Regions from separate parts of the Vogesella perlucida genome, predicted to be linked through region 2. Evidence: predicted binding sites of a transcription regulator. Region 2 holds the regulator's gene; the other holds the start of a gene.
The links. The regulator sigma-54, encoded in region 2, starts transcription at its own class of promoters, with help from an activator protein. The targets are predictions, from matches to a motif close to CTGGCACGCTTCATGCTT.

Region 1 (8,016 bases), on a different contig from region 2:
AACCATCAAGCTGAATATCCGTGTGCTGGCCACCAGTAACCGTGATATCCAGGCCGAGGTGGCCGCCGGGCGATTCCGCGAAGACCTGTATTTCCGCCTGAACGTGTTCCCGCTGAATTTGCCAGGGTTGGCCGCACGCCCGGAAGATATCCTGCCTTTGGCACGAAAATTGCTGCGTAAACACGGTGATGCAATGGATAAGCCGCGATTGGCGCTAGGCAGCGATGCCGAGCGAGAATTGACGGCCTATAGTTGGGAAGGTAACATCCGCGAGCTGGACAATGTAATGCAAAGGGCGGCAATTCTTGCCGCAGGTGCGGAAGTTTCTGCCGCTGACCTGATGCTGAATATTGGCTCGTTTGCCAAAACTGTTACCCCGCCAGAAGCAGTGCAAGAGGCGCCGCAGGAAACCGATATGCGTTCGGTGGAAAAACGGCATATTCTGGATGCGCTGGCAGCGACGGGCGGTGCAAAGAAGCTGGCAGCCGAAAGGCTGGGCATCAGCGAACGCACCTTACGGTACAAGCTGCAGCGCTACCGCGAAGAAGATGGAGAATCTGTCTAGGCAGATTCGTTCACGGGTAGAGGTCAACATGTCTACGCAAGGCATCAATCAGCTGCTGGGAGAGCTTCGAGCCATGTCTGCGCTTGCCGCAGGCAAGCAGGCACCCGCCGCCGAAGAAACACCGGAAGTTGATTTCTCCAATGTGCTGAAATCGACGCTGGAGCAGGTCAACCAGGTGCAGCAAACATCGCAAGAGCTGCAAAAGCGCTTCGAGCTGGGTGAAGAGGGGGTCGACATCCAGGACGTGATGGTGACAATGCAGAAAGCCAGTCTGAGCTTCCAGACCATGGTGCAGGCCAGGAACAAGCTGGTTTCGGCTTATCAGGAAATCATGAATACGCAAGTGTAGCGCTGCGCTGCCCCGGTTTGGCTTGCAGCGGAAGATCAATAACGAAACAACCACTGTATGGCTGATCTGGTAGACAACGCTGCGCCTGCCTGGAAAGTGCGCCTGAATGAAGTGCTAGAGCGCTTCAAGGCCCTTCCCAACAATAAAAAAATTCTCTTCTTCACCGCTGTCGCAGCGGTGTTGTCTATTGCTATTGCCCTTTTCGCTTTCAATCGCGAACCCGCTTACAAAGTTCTGTTTACCGGCTTGGCCGACCGTGACGGTGGCCAGATCACCGCATCGCTTCAGCAAATGAATGTGCCCTACCAGATCAGTGATGGCGGGGTGATTTCGGTGCCTAGCGATAAGGTCTACGATGTCCGGCTGAAGCTCGCCAGTCAGGGCCTGCCCAAGGCTGGCGGTGTCGGCTTCGAGCTGATGGACAAGCAGAAATTCGGCATCAGCCAGTTTGCCGAACAGGTGAACTACCAGCGCTCCATCGAGGGCGAGCTGGCCCGCACGATTGAATCGGTCGGCGTGGTGGAAACCGCGCGCGTTCACCTGGCCATGCCCAAGCAAAGCGTATTTGTGCGCGAGCAGCAGCTGCCTACTGCCTCGGTTATGCTGAGCATGCGTGGCGGGCGCATTCTGGATGCAGGTCAGATTGCCGGTATTTTGCACCTGGTGTCCAGCTCGGTACCTAACCTGCCGGTGCGCAATGTGTCGATTGTGGACCAGGACGGCAACCTGTTGTCCAGCCTGCCAGACCTGAACAACGCGTCTGGCCTGGACCGCCGCCAACTGGACTACGTGCGCCAGATCGAAGCTGACTACGCCAAGCGGGTAGAGGCTATTCTGGAGCCCATCTTTGGCAAGGGCAATGCCCGTGCCCAGGTGACCGCTGCGGTAGATTTTGCCGAGGTGGAGCAAACCTCGGAAACCTACCGCCCCAACTCTACGCCCAACCCGTCGGCGACCCGCAGCCAGCAGATTGTCGAATCGCTGGGCAAAGATGCCAGCTTGCCCTCGGGTGTGCCGGGTGCGCTGACCAACCAGCCGCCGTCTGCTGCGTCTGCACCGCTGACGCTACCGCCTGGCGCGGCACCGGGTACCGCTACGCTGTCCGGCTTGCCCATGGGTACGGCTTCAGGGACGACGCATCGCGAGATCACCACCAATTACGAAGTCGACAAGACTATCCAGCACACCAAGATGCCCAAAGGCAATATCAAGCGCCTGACAGCTGCGGTAGTGGTGAATTACAAGATGGTGCCGGATGCCAATGGCGAAGCCAAACCGACGCCGCTGACCGATAAAGAGTCAGCCCAAATCCAGAGCTTGGTGCAAGAGGCCATCGGCTACAATAAAGATCGTGGTGATTCGGTAAACGTGGTGAATGCCAGCTTTGCTGATGCCGTACCGGTTAGCACGGCAAAAGACCGCCTGCTGGATTACCTCAGTGCCAATGCGGGTGAGCTGATCAAATACGGGCTGCTCGCGCTTGCCGTGCTGTATCTGTTGTTTGGTGTGGTGCGCCCGATCATGCGCGACGTGGCCAAACCGCCAGCAGCCGATACGCCGGAAACTGCGGAAGAAGCTGCTGCGGCAGCCGGCGGGCGCTTGCTGGCGGTGGCGGGTGAAGACGGCGAAGAGGGTAGCGAGTCTGGTGGCGAAGGCGGTTCCGCGGGTGGCGGTGACAGTGGCGATCCGAAAGAACAAGCTCGCCGTCAGTACGAAGCCCATCTGCAGGCTGCACGTGATCTGGTGAAAGCTGATCCGCGCATGGCCGCGCAGATCATTAAAGAATGGATAACGTCAGATGAGTGATGCCGGTATTCGTCGCAGCTCGGTGCTGCTGTTTAGCTTGGGTCAGGCCGAGGCCATTGAGGTATTCAAGTATCTAGGGCCCAAAGAAGTGCAAAAGCTCAGCCTGGCCATGGCGGGCCTGAGTAACCTGAGCCACGAAGAAGTCGAAAAAGTGGTGGGGCAGTTCCGCGAAGAATGTGCGGCGCGCGCCAACTTCGGTGCCACCGACGAATACCTGCGCAATGTACTGGTAGAGGCGTTGGGCCCGGACAAAGCGGCCAACCTGCTGGACAAGATTTTGCAGGGCAACGACCACAGCGGTATCGAAAGCCTGAAGTGGATGGACCCGTCGTCTGCGGCAGATCTGATTCGCAACGAGCACCCGCAGATTATTGCTACCATCATGGTGCACCTGGATCCCGACCTGTCCAGCGCCATTCTGGCCTATTTCCCCGAGCGTATGCGTAACGAAGTACTGATCCGTACCGCTACGCTGGAAGGTGTACAGCCACAAGCCCTGCGCGAGCTGAACGACGTACTGACCCAGCTGCTGTCCGGCTCCGACCGCGTGAAGAAGAGCGCGGCGGGCGGCGTGGGCATGACCGCCGAGATCCTGAACTTCCTGGGTTCCAATGTGGAAGCGTCCGCGCTGTCTTACATTCGCGAGTACGACCCGGAACTGGCGCAGCGCATTCAGGACAAGATGTTTGTGTTCGACAACATTCTGGAAATCGACGACCGCTCTATCCAGACCATCCTGCGCGAAGTGCAGTCCGACTCGCTGGTGGTGGCACTGAAAGGTACCAGCCAGGAGCTCAAGGACAAGATCTTCCGCAATATGTCGTCGCGTGCGGCCGAGATGCTGCGTGACGATCTGGAATCCAAAGGCCCGGTCAAGCTGTCCGAAGTGGAAGCCGAGCAGAAAGAGATTCTCAAAATTGTGCGCAAGCTGGCAGACGAAGGCCAGATCGTGATCGCAAGCAAAGGTGGAGACGAAGGCCTTGTCGAGTAACAACATTATCCCGGCGGAAGCGCTGGGTCAGTGGCAGTCCTGGCGCTTTGGCGAGATAGGGGCGCAGCCCGCCCCGCAGCCCGAAGCCAGCATTGCCGCGACTGAAGCCCCCGCAGAGGGGGTTTCTGCTTTGCAGCAGGAGGCAGTGGAGGCAGCACCGCCCGAGCCCGCAGAGCCGCAGGAAGAGGTGCCGCCGCCACCGGCTTACCCCACTGCGGCCGAACTGGAAGCTATTCATCAGGAAGCCTGGCAGGCCGGTTTTGAAGCAGGCAAAGAAGAAGGGCTGCAGCAGGGCCAGGCCGAGGGGGCCCAGCAAGCGCTGGCCGATGCCGCCCAGCAGTTCGAGACATACTGGGCGCCACTGGCCGAATTACAGCAGGCTATGGAAGCCCAGCTACAGCAGCTGGGCGCGGCTTTGTCCGCCGAGGTGTTGCAGCTGGCGGTCGGTTTTGCCGAGCAGATCGTCGCCAGCAAAATCGCGCTGGACAAGGCCGCCGTGCTGCCAGTGCTGCAGGCTGCGCTGGATGAGCTGGGGCAGGGCCTGCTGCAGGCACGCGTGCGCGCCCACCCGGAAGACATGGCGGTGATACAGGCTTTTGCGCAGGAGCGTTTTGCCGGGGTGAGCTGGCAGTGGGTGGCGGATGATGCCGTGGTGCGCGGCGGCTGCGTGGTCGATACCGGCAGCGTCAAGCTGGACCTGACATTGCCGCCAAGGTTGGCCGCATTGCGCCAGGCGCTGGGGTTGCCTGCGCATGATTGACCTGCTGCAAAGCCAGCGCAGCTACCTGGCCGCCTGCCAGCAAACTGTCGCCAATACCCCGGTCTGGTTGCCCGAGGGGCAGCTTACCCGTGTAACCGGCCTGGTGATGGAGGCGGTTGGCTTGCGTTTGCCGGTAGGCAGTGCCTGTGAAGTGCACCTTGCCCAAGGCCACAAGGTAGAAGCCGAGGTGGTCGGTTTTGCCGGCGACAAACTGTTTCTGATGCCGGTGGCCAATATCCAGGGGCTATTGCCAGGCACGCCGGTGCGGCCCGCCCGCAGCATTCAGCCGCCTGCCTATGGGCAGCAGCAGATTGCTGCTGAAGTGAATGGCCCACTGGGCCGCCAGGTGCCTGTGGGGCTGAGTCTGCTGGGCCGTGTGCTGGACTCGCTGGGTCGCCCGCTGGATGGCAAGGGCCAGATTTTTCCTGAGGCTTACTTTCCCTTGTACAGCCAGCCCTTGAACCCCTTGCAGCGTACCCCGGTGCGACACGTGCTGGATGTGGGCGTGAAGGCCATCAATGGCCTGCTCACGGTTGGCCGCGGCCAACGTTTGGGCCTGTTTGCCGGCTCGGGCGTGGGTAAGTCGGTGCTGCTGGGCATGATGGCACGCTACACCCGTGCCGACGTGGTGGTGGTGGGGCTGATTGGCGAGCGGGGCCGCGAGGTGAAAGACTTCATCGAGCACATTCTGGGCGAGGAAGGCCTGGCACGCTCGGTAGTGGTGGCCGCCCCCGCCGACATGCCGCCGCTGATGCGCCTGCATGGCGCCGCCTATGCCACGGCGCTGGCCGAGTACTACCGCGCTCAGGGTCTGGACGTGCTGCTGCTAATGGATTCGGTTACCCGCTACGCCATGGCGCAGCGCGAAATTGCCCTGGCCATTGGCGAGCCACCGGTGAGCAAAGGCTACCCGCCATCGGTATTTGCCAAGCTGCCACAGCTGATCGAGCGTGCAGGCAATGGCGAGGCGGGTGGTGGCTCCATTACCGCTTTTTACACTGTGCTGTCCGAAGGCGACGATCAGCAAGACCCCATCGCCGACTCCGCGCGGGCCATCCTGGATGGCCACTTTGTGCTATCGCGCGAGCTGGCCGAATCTGGCCACTATCCGGCCATCGATATTGAGCAGTCCATCTCGCGGGTTATGGTAGATGTGGTGCCGCGCGAGCACATGGATAGCGCCCGCCGCTTCAAGCAGCTGTTTTCTCGCTACCAGCGCAGCCGCGACCTGATTAGCGTCGGTGCCTATGTACCCGGCTCCGACCCGATGCTGGACGAAGCCATCCGCCTGCATACCCGACTGACCGGGTTTCTGACCCAGGCACAGCATGAAAACGTGGATGCCGGCATGACCACGCTGCTGCTGAACGATGTGCTGGCAGACTAGGGCTAGGCCATGAGCAAATTTGCCCTGCTGGTCCGCCTGGCCACCGACCGCATGGACGCGGCGGCAGAGCGCATGCGCAAGGCACAGCAGGCGCACACCCAGGCTGAAAACACGCTGGCGCAAATCAAAGGCTATATCGATGACTATCAGCAGCGCATGTTGTCGCTAGGCCAGTCGGGTACCAGTGTGGCGCAGTGGGCAGACTATCGCCTGTTTTTGCAAAAGCTCGACGATGCACGCGAGCAGCAAACGCGGGAGGTAGACCGCAGCCTGCAGCGCTTTCTGATGGAAAAACAAGCCTGGCTGCAGCAGCGCAAACAGCTGAAATCCTATGAAGTACTACAAGAGCGGGAAAAGGCCCGCCTGGCGCTGCGCCAGCGCCGGCAAGAGCAAAAAGCGCTGGACGAGTTTGCCGCACGGCCCAAGCCCGAATAGCGGCATATCCCAAGCCGGCAAAGCGTTCTACTGACCGCATTTCTATTGGCATGTTTCCTGCTTTAACCGCCTCATTCCGTACATGGGGTGCCGGCCATGAGCTTCTCCTTGAAACCTGTATCACACAGTGCCACTGCGGCCGTTGCCAGCCAGAGCGCAGCCATGCCTGCTGCGACTGCGGGCGATGGTTTGTTTGCCAGCCTGTTTGCCGGCCAGCTTGGCGAGGGGGGGCAAGGCCAGCAGGCCGACCTGACCAGCTTGCTCGGTTTACCGGCAGCCAAGCCTGCCGTGCTGCTGCCAGAGGCCGCGGCGACATCTGCGCAGCAACCGTTGGCCGCACAGCCTGCTGCCAGCGATGCGGCCATGATGATGCAGATGTCCGGTTTGCTGCAGCCGCCTGCAGCACTGCCCCCGCCCGTACAAGAAAAGCAGGCCCTGCCAGCCCTGGGGGATAGCGCACAGCAGCAACAGCAAGATCAACACGGCCAGCCAGACCCGGCATTGCTCGCCGCCCATGCTGGCATGGCGGCATTACCAATCGCGGCACAGCAAGCCGCGCCAACCACTGCCGCGGTGAACCAGCTCGCACCAGCGGCTGCCGTGGCACAGCAGGCCGCACCTGGCCCCACCCAGCCGCCCTCAGATGCGGTAGTCACGAGGCGTGAAGCGGGTGGCGTGCTAGCTGCTGCAGCGTCGGATGTGAGCAAGTTGCTAGCAGACAAGAGCAGTGCGGCCAGTGTGTTGCCGCCAGCGCAAACGGTGGCCGCGCTGCCCCAGCAAACTGGCCAGCAAAGCGGCTTTACCGCGCGTGATGAGGCTCCGATGCAGGTAGTGACCATGTCGGCACAGGGCAAGGCCGATATTCTGCCCGCGGACGTACGCCTGATGTTCCGCAAGGAAATGCAGCAGGCCGTGCTAGCAGAGCAGGCAGCCTCTGCGGCGAATGAGGCGGCAGACAAGGTGGCCGGTCAGCGGCAAATCTTGCCGCCCGCGTTGACAACGGCTGCACCAGCCGGCGCAGCAGCACAAGAATGGCGGATTGACCCGCCAATGGCACGCACGGCGGAATGGCAGTCGGCTTTTGGCGAAAAAGTGGGCAGCATGGTGGCGTTGAAGCTGGATAGTGCTTCTATCCGGGTGTCGCCGGAAAACCTGGGCCCGCTGGATATCTCCATTCGTTTTGATAGCCAGGATCAGGCCGCCATTTCGGTGGTGGCGGCCAACCCGGAGGCCAAGGCCATTGTGGAAAGCAGCCTGCCGCAGCTGGCGCGCATGCTGGAGAACAGCGGTATTCAGCTGGGTCATACCCAGGTATCTACCCAGCATCAGCAGCAAGCACAGCAGCAGGCGCAAGAACAAGCGCAAGAACAAGCGCAGCAACAGGCCGGTAGGCAAGGGCGACAGCCTGGCCACGCAGCAGGCCAGGATATCGAGCTGGTGGAGCCAGAGCTGGCGCTGTCTGCCGTATCCACACGCCAAAACGGCCTGAGTATTCACGCCTGATGCTTTAATCTGTGGAAACGCTGTTCAATTGGCCTGGAAATGGAGAAAATACGTTTTAACAATTTCCTCATGACGAGTTAAACCCAAATGGCTGAAAAAGAGAAAAAAGAAGACCCGAAAGCAGCAGCTGCAGGGGCGCCGGCACCGGCTGGTGGCAATAAAAAGCTGATGATTATCGTGATTGTTCTTTTGGTTCTGGTCCTGGCGGCCGTTGGCGGTT
Region 2 (8,016 bases):
CCAGCTTGGCCAGACATTCAACCAGCCCGTGCACAATCTTGCCCACCAGCAAAAAAGTTGGCCGCACAGGATTGCGGCCAATCTTTTTCGTTTCAATACAGCCACACAGGCCGACTATCAACCCTGCAACAGCAAGGTCTCCGCCAAGAGCAGCTGCTCCGGCCGGGCCAGCAGTACCAGTACATCGCCCTCGCATAGCTCGAAATCCGGCGTCAGCTCGGTATAGCGCGTATGGCCGCGGCGCACGGCTTTCACCTCGACCTGGCGCTCGGGTAGCTTGATGGCCCCCAGCGGCGAGCCGATAGCGTGCGCACCGCTGACCAGCTGCACGCTATGCAAGCGCGACATCTGGCTATCATCGATACCGTCCACTTCGTCACTGGCACCGCGGAAGAAACCCTTGAACAGGTTGTAGCGCTCTTCACGCACGGTGCGGATACGGCGCAGCACGCGGCCCAGCGGCACGCCCAGCACCACCAGCGCGTGCGAGGCAAGCATCAGGCTACCTTCCATTACCTCGGATACCACTTCATCGGCACCTGCCTGGCGCAGCTGCTCGATATCGGTGTCGTCGATGGTACGCACAATCACCGGCAAGTCGCTGCGCAGCTGGCGTACTACATCAATAATGCGTTCGGAGGCATGGGTGTCGGCAAAGGTAATCACCACCGCCTTGGCGCGCAGCGCGCCCGCCGCCATCAGCACCTCGCGCTTGGCGGCATCGCCAAACACCACCGGGTCGCCCGCCTCGCCCGCCTCGCGCACGCGCTCCGGGTCCAGATCCAGCGCAAAAAAGGAAATGTCTTCGCTTTCCAGCAATCGGGCCAGGTACTGGCCACTACGGCCGTAGCCGCAAATGATTACGTGCTCGTTCTTGCTCATGGTCTGCACGAGGATCTGGTGCAGGTCTACCGACATCAGCGCCCAGTCCTGCTTGATCAGGCGTTTGCTGATACGGTCGGCGTACTGGATCAGGAACGGCGCCGCCAGCATGGACAGCAAAATACCGGCGATGGCCGCCTGCTCGGTAGCCGGCTGCAGCAGCTTGAGGCTACCGGACAGCGACAGCAATACAAAACCGAACTCGCCGCCCTGCGCCAGCGCCAGGCCTGCCTTGAACGCATCGTTGGCCCGGTGACCCATGGCGCGTGCCAGACCGAACACCACCAGCAATTTGACCGGCAGCAGCAACACCAGCATCAACAGCACGGCACCCGACTGCTGGAACAGCACGCCCACATCCAGCCGCATGCCAACGGTAATAAAGAAGAAGCCGAGCAAAATATCGCGGAAAGGCTTGATGTCTTCCTCTACCTGAAAACGGTATTCGGTTTCCGAAATCAGCATACCCGCCACAAACGCCCCCAGTGCCAGCGACAGGCCGGCCTGCTGGGTGATAAACGCCACCCCCAGAGTAATGAGCAGTACATTGATCATGAACAGCTCGCTGGAGCGCTGGCGCGCGACCAGGTGAAACCACGGCCGCATCAGGCGCTGGCCAAACACCAGCAGCAGGCTTAGTACCAGCACCACTTTCACCGCCGCCATGCCCAGGTCGGCAGCCAGATGGCTAGAGTTGGCCGCAAAGGCCGGCAGCAGGATCAGCAGGGGCACCACGGCAATATCCTGGAACAGCAGCGTACCCATGGCCAGCTGGCCATGCGGCTGCGCCAGCTCCAGCCGCTCGGCCAACAGCTTGCTGACAATCGCGGTAGACGACATGGTCAGCGCAGCGCCAATGGCAAAACCCGCCAGCGTACTGCCGGTAAGCCAACCCACGGCACCCGTAATCAGCAGCAGCGTGACCACCACCTGCGCCAGCCCCACGCCGAACACCAGATGCTTCATGGCCTTGAGCTTGGCCAGCGAAAACTCCAGCCCGATGGAAAACATCATGAAGACAATGCCGATTTCGCCCAGAAACTCGGTCTCGGGGCCTTCCGGTATCAGGTGCATCACACCGGGGCCGGCCAGGAAGCCCACCACCAGATAGCCCAGCATGGGCGGTACACGCAGGCTACGGCAGGCGGTCACAGCCAAAACGGCCACCAGCAACACCACTACTATGGGAAACAGGGAATGCATCGTGGGGGAGTGCTCCTCGCGACAAAAAACAGGCCAAGCAAAACTTGCACCCGCCAGGTAAGGTCGAACGATTATAAGCTGATATAATTGGTGACTATGGATATTGAGCAAAAACAACAGCAGCTGGCGCTGGCGCGCGAGGTGCTACACATCGAAGCGGATGCCATCCACAGCATGGCACAGCGCCTGGACGACGCTTTTCTGGCCGCAGTCAGCCTGATACTGGCCTGCCAGGGCCGCGTCATTGTCACCGGTATCGGTAAATCGGGCCACGTTGGCCGCAAGATTGCCGCCACGCTGGCCAGCACCGGCACCCCGTCGTTCTTCATGCATCCGGCAGAAGCTGCACACGGTGACCTGGGCATGGTCACCACGCGTGACGTGATTCTGGCGCTGTCCAACTCGGGCGAAAGCGACGAAATCATCGCCCTGCTGCCCGCGCTCAAGCGCAAGGGGATTGCCATTATCGCCATGACCGGCCGCCCGCAGTCCACCCTGGCGCAAGAGGCCAATGTGCACCTGGATGTGTCGGTAGAAAAAGAGGCCTGCACCCTGGGCCTGGCCCCTACCACCAGCACCACGGCAGCGCTGGCCATGGGCGATGCCCTGGCGGTGACCCTGCTGGATGCCCGCGATTTCAAACCGGAAGACTTTGCCCTGTCGCACCCCGGTGGCAGCCTGGGCCGCCGCCTGCTGGTACATATCAGCGACGTCATGCACAGTGGCGACGCCCTGCCGGTGGTACGCAGCGGCGCATCGCTAAAAGACGCCCTGCTGGAAATGACCCGCAAAGGCCTGGGTATGACCGCCGTGCTGGATGCCGACGGCCACCTGGCAGGCATCTTTACCGATGGCGACTTGCGGCGTACGCTGGACCGGTCGCTAGACTTGGCAGGCCTCACGATCGATGACGTCATGGGCCGCCAGCCGCGCACCATTGCGGCCAACCTGCTAGCCGCCGAAGCCGCAAAAGAGATGGAGCTGCGCAAGATCAACGGCCTGCTGGTAGTAGACGGCAACGGCGCCCTGATTGGTGCGCTCAATATGCACGACCTGCTCAAGGCAGGCGTGGTGTAAGGACCCCCATGCAAAAAATGACCGACCTGGCCAAACGAACCCGCCTGCTGATCCTGGACGTAGACGGCGTGCTGACCGATGGCCGCATCTTCATTACCGCCAGCGGCGAAGAGTTCAAAGCCTTCAACACCCTGGACGGCCACGGCCTGAAAATGCTGCAAGCCACCGGCGTACAGCTGGCCATCATCACCGGCCGCGCCGCACCTAGCGTGGCGCACCGTGTACGCGGCCTGGGCATAGACCACTACTACGAAGGCGTGCACGACAAGCGCACCGCCTTTGCCGACCTGCTGGCCAAAACCGGTATTGCAGCCGAAGACTGCGCCTATATTGGCGACGATGTCATCGACCTGCCGGTGATGAGCCGTGTGGGGTTGGCCGTAGCGGTACCGGATGCGCCAAGCTTTGTGCGCCAGCACGCCCACTTTGTGACAGGTAACCGCGGTGGGCGTGGTGCCGTACGCGAGCTGTGCGAGCTCATCATGCAAGCCCAGGGCAACTTTGACCGTGTCATGGCCAGCTACCTAGAATGAACCGCGCGGCACGACTGTTCCCCATCGGGCTGATGCTGGCCATGGGCCTGCTATCGTTCTGGCTGAACGTGCTGACGCAATGGCGCACGCCAGCGCAGCATAAACTCGACCCGACCCAGCCCGAGTACACGATCGACAAGCTGCAGGCCACCCGTTTCGACGAACAAGGCCAGCCACTGCAACGGCTGCACGCCAGCAAAATGTGGAAGCTGCCACAAACCGAACAGGTCTACATGCAGCAGCCCGATGTAAAGCAATACCGCAACGGCCAGCTGGACTACACCCTGCGTGCCGACCAGGGCCGCTACGCCCGCAGTACCGGTATCGGGCTGTTTGAAGGCCACGTCGACATGCTGCGCCAGCCCATGGGCCAGCAAGCCGCCATTCATCTGCAAACCCCCTCGCTACGGGTAAACAGCCAGAGTGGCATTCTCAGCAACCAGGCCCCGGTGACCATTGACGATGGCCAGTCGCGTATCAACGCTATCGGCTTCTATTACAATCACCCCGCGGGGCAGCTGAAACTGCTATCTCGAGTAAGGATTTCCTATGCGCCATAGCCTGATGCTTGCGCTGGCACTCGGTACCGTCTGCACCCCTGCATTCGCCGAAAAAGCCGACAGCAGCAAACCTATCGAAGTGAATGCCGACAGCGCATCGCTGGACCAAAAACAGGGTATCAACGTGTTTGAGGGCAATGTCATCATCACCCAGGGTACCCTGAGCCTGCGCGCACAAAAAACCGTTGCCACGCAAGACGCCAACCGCCGCCAGAAGCTGCAAGCCACCGGCAGCCCGGTGTACTTCCGCCAGAAACTGGACGGCCAGGCTGAATACATAGACGGTCAGGCCAGCCGTGTAGATTACGACTCGGCCAGCAATACCGTGGTACTGAGCGGCAAAGCGCAAGTCAAGCGCGGTAAAGACGTGGTCACCGGCGAACAGATCACCTACAACACCGCCACCGAGATTTACCAGGTGAAAGGCCAGGGCGGCAGCAACACCTCCGGCCGCGTCACCATCATCCTTCAGCCGCAGGAAAAACCATGAGCCAAAGCCGGCTGAGCATCCAGCACCTGAAAAAAACCTTCAAGAAGCGGACCGTCGTACGGGATGTTTCCATGGATATCGCCAGTGGCGAGGTCATCGGCTTGCTCGGCCCGAACGGTGCCGGCAAGACCACCAGCTTTTACATGGTGGTCGGGCTGGTCGCTGCCGAAGCCGGTGAAATCACGCTCAATGGTGAAGTCATCACCCACTTGCCCATCCACAAACGTGCACGGCTAGGCTTGGGTTATCTGCCACAAGAGGCGTCCATCTTCCGCAAGATGACGGTAGAGGAAAACATCCAGGCGGTACTGGAAGTGGCCGGTCTGTCCGGTGAGGTGCTGGATAATGAGCTGCAATTGCTGCTGGATGACCTGAACATCGGCCACCTGCGCGAAACCAACGCCATGGCCCTGTCTGGCGGTGAGCGGCGCCGTGTGGAAATTGCCCGCGTGCTGGCCACCAAACCGCGCTTCATTCTGCTGGACGAGCCCTTTGCCGGTGTGGATCCGATTGCCGTGATCGACATCCAGAAAATCATCTCGTTCCTGAAAGAGCGCGGTATCGGGGTGCTGATTACCGACCACAATGTGCGCGAAACGCTGCGCATCTGCGACCGTGCCTACATTATTTCCGAAGGCCGCGTGCTGGCCTCCGGCTTGCCAGACGAACTGGTCAATAACGAACAGGTTCGCCAGGTTTACCTGGGCGAGCATTTCCACCTGTAAGCGAAATGAAACAGACCCTCCAGCTCAAAGTCAGCCAGCAGCTTACCCTGACCCCGCAACTGCAGCAGTCCATCAAACTGCTGCAAATGTCCACACTGGACTTGTCCAGCGAACTGGAGCGCTACCTGCTGGAAAACCCGCTACTGGAGCGCAGCGACGGTAGCGATAGCCCGCCAGCAGAAGGTGATGCGCCCGTTACCCAGGAAAGCAGCAACGACACCGCCGAAGACCGCCAGCAAGACAGCATGGAGCTCACGGACTGGGGTAGTGGAGGCGGAGGCGGCAGCCACGATGGCGACGACGAATTCGACCCCATTCTCAATGCCCCCTGCCGCCCCACCCTGCGCGAACACCTCACGGCACAGATGCGGGAAACCCAGCTGGGCCGCCGCGATAGTGCCCTGCTGGCTTTGCTGATAGACGAGCTGGACGACGATGGCTACCTGCAAACACCGCTGGAAGAGGTAGCGGCCGAACTGCCGCTGGAGCTGGATGTCGAAACCGAAGAGCTGGAAACCCTGCGCAAGCTCATGATGCAATTTGAGCCCATGGGCATAGGCAGCCGCGACCTGGGAGAGTTTCTGGCGTTACAGCTAGCCAACCTGCCCGCGCACACCCCATCGCTCCCCCTGGCCCGCAAGCTGGCAGGAGAACACCTGGCGCTGCTGGGTAGCCGTGACTACACCCGGCTGAAGAAAATCCTGGGTGTGGGCGAAGCCGAATTACGCGCCGCGCATAGTCTTATTGCCACGCTGCGCCCCAGGCCCACCAGTGGTTTTGACCAGGGCGAGACACATTATGTCGCGCCGGATATCCATGTCGTGCGGCGCGGCGGGCGCTGGGTTGCCCAGCTCAATCGCGGCTCGCTACCAAAACTTCAAGTAAATCAGCTGTATGCAAACATGCTGCAGCAACGGGACAACAGCCACAACCTTTCGGGCCAACTGCAAGAGGCCAGATGGCTGGTAAAAAACATTCAGCAACGGTTTGACACCATCCTGAAAGTGTCGGAATCTATAGTTGAAAGGCAGCAAGCGTTCTTTGAACACGGTGAAGTGGCCATGCGCCCGCTGATATTGCGAGACATCGCAGACGAGCTGGGTTTGCATGAATCCACCATTTCCAGAGTTACGACCCAGAAGTATCTGCTATGCAGCAGGGGCTTGTTCGAGCTGAAATATTTCTTTGGTAATGCCCTGGAAACGGATAGTGGCGGCGAGTGCTCTGCCACAGCTATCAAGGCGCTGATACGCCAGATCATTGATGGCGAAGATGGCAAAAAACCGCTATCGGACAGCGCCATCGCCGACAAGCTCACGGCACAGGGTATTCAGGTTGCCAGACGTACGGTAGCCAAGTATCGTGAAGCTATGCAGATTCCGCCAGTTAGCCTTCGCAAGGCCTTATAGAAGTGCCAAAACACCGGTGCGGCCAGCCCGACCGCACTGTTAACAGAAGGAGTCAGGGTATGAACCTCAAAATTACCGGTCTACACCTCGAAGTTACCCCATCGATTCGCGAATACATCGAGAGCAAACTAGAACGCATCACCCGCCACGTAGATAATGTCATTGGCGTTAACGTGACGCTGTCGGTTGATAAACTGGTACAAAAAGCGGAGGTCAACGTTCATCTGGCAGGCAAAGATATTCATGTCGAATCGGAAGAAGCCGACATGTACGCTGCCATCGACACACTGATGGATAAACTGGACCGTCAGGTATTGAAGTTCAAGGAAAAACAGGGTGAACACCGGGTTAACGCCCAACAGGTCAACGCCACCCTGTAAGGCACATTGATGCACAACACGGGAGCCACCAGGCTCCCGTTTTTGTTTTCCTGCCGCAGCCAGACTATTTTTTGCCTGTCACACCGATTTCAATGCAGCACCATGCGCCAAACAGGGCAAAATGCGCATGCCCACATTTGGCCCCGAACCAAACTGTGCCACGCACCAGAATAGCCGGCTTGCCAATACAGGCAGTACCCGCAGCCTGCCTCTGTACGAGCGGATATCCGGCGTTGGCCAGCGGCACTTATCCGGCCCAGGCAGGTCTTATCCTGCCCTATTGCAAACAGCCGACTCGGCGTAGAATGGCCGACGGTTTTTTCCGGCAAATGTAAATCATGAGCTTGATTGGCAAGATTCTTCCGCAGCAAAACGTGCTGGCGGATGTAGACGTATCCAGCAAGAAGCGCCTGTTCGAACAGGTAGGCCTGATGGTTGAAAACAGCCATGGCATTGCCCGCAGTGACATCTTTGACAGCCTGTTTGCCCGCGAAAAGCTGGGCTCAACCGGGCTGGGTCAGGGTGTAGCCATACCGCATGGCCGGGTAAAAGGCCTGAAAGAGGCCACCGGCGTGTTTATCCGCCTGGCCAGCCCGATACCGTTCGACTCGCCCGACGGCAAGCCGGTTAACCTGCTGTTTGTCCTGCTGGTGCCTGAGCAGGCTACCGACCTGCACCTGCAGGTGCTATCCGAGCTGGCCCAGCTGTTCTCCAGCCGTAGCCTGCGTGAAAAAATGGCCAGTTGCGACGCTGTAAC

Region 1: ACZ9XP_RS02985 (flagellar hook-length control protein FliK) is a predicted target of sigma-54. The motif match lies at 6,339-6,356, and genes of this name have one in related genera.

The regions. Positions count from the first base shown of each region.
Region 1 is NZ_CEETRO010000002.1:78,126-86,141, forward strand. It holds gene ACZ9XP_RS02950 (sigma-54-dependent transcriptional regulator) at 1-565, shown strand, start outside; gene fliE (flagellar hook-basal body complex protein FliE) at 639-914, shown strand; gene fliF (flagellar basal-body MS-ring/collar protein FliF) at 972-2,720, shown strand; gene fliG (flagellar motor switch protein FliG) at 2,713-3,711, shown strand; gene ACZ9XP_RS02970 (FliH/SctL family protein) at 3,701-4,471, shown strand; gene fliI (flagellar protein export ATPase FliI) at 4,464-5,858, shown strand; gene fliJ (flagellar export protein FliJ) at 5,868-6,293, shown strand; gene ACZ9XP_RS02985 (flagellar hook-length control protein FliK) at 6,456-7,796, shown strand; gene ACZ9XP_RS02990 (flagellar basal body-associated FliL family protein) at 7,884-8,016, shown strand, end outside.
Region 2 is NZ_CEETRO010000011.1:62,584-70,599, forward strand. It holds gene ACZ9XP_RS15265 (monovalent cation:proton antiporter family protein) at 118-2,085, opposite strand; gene ACZ9XP_RS15270 (KpsF/GutQ family sugar-phosphate isomerase) at 2,188-3,162, shown strand; gene kdsC (3-deoxy-manno-octulosonate-8-phosphatase KdsC) at 3,171-3,695, shown strand; gene lptC (LPS export ABC transporter periplasmic protein LptC) at 3,692-4,255, shown strand; gene lptA (lipopolysaccharide transport periplasmic protein LptA) at 4,245-4,745, shown strand; gene lptB (LPS export ABC transporter ATP-binding protein) at 4,742-5,470, shown strand; gene ACZ9XP_RS15295 (RNA polymerase factor sigma-54) at 5,476-6,879, shown strand; gene hpf (ribosome hibernation-promoting factor, HPF/YfiA family) at 6,939-7,259, shown strand; gene ptsN (PTS IIA-like nitrogen regulatory protein PtsN) at 7,598-8,016, shown strand, end outside.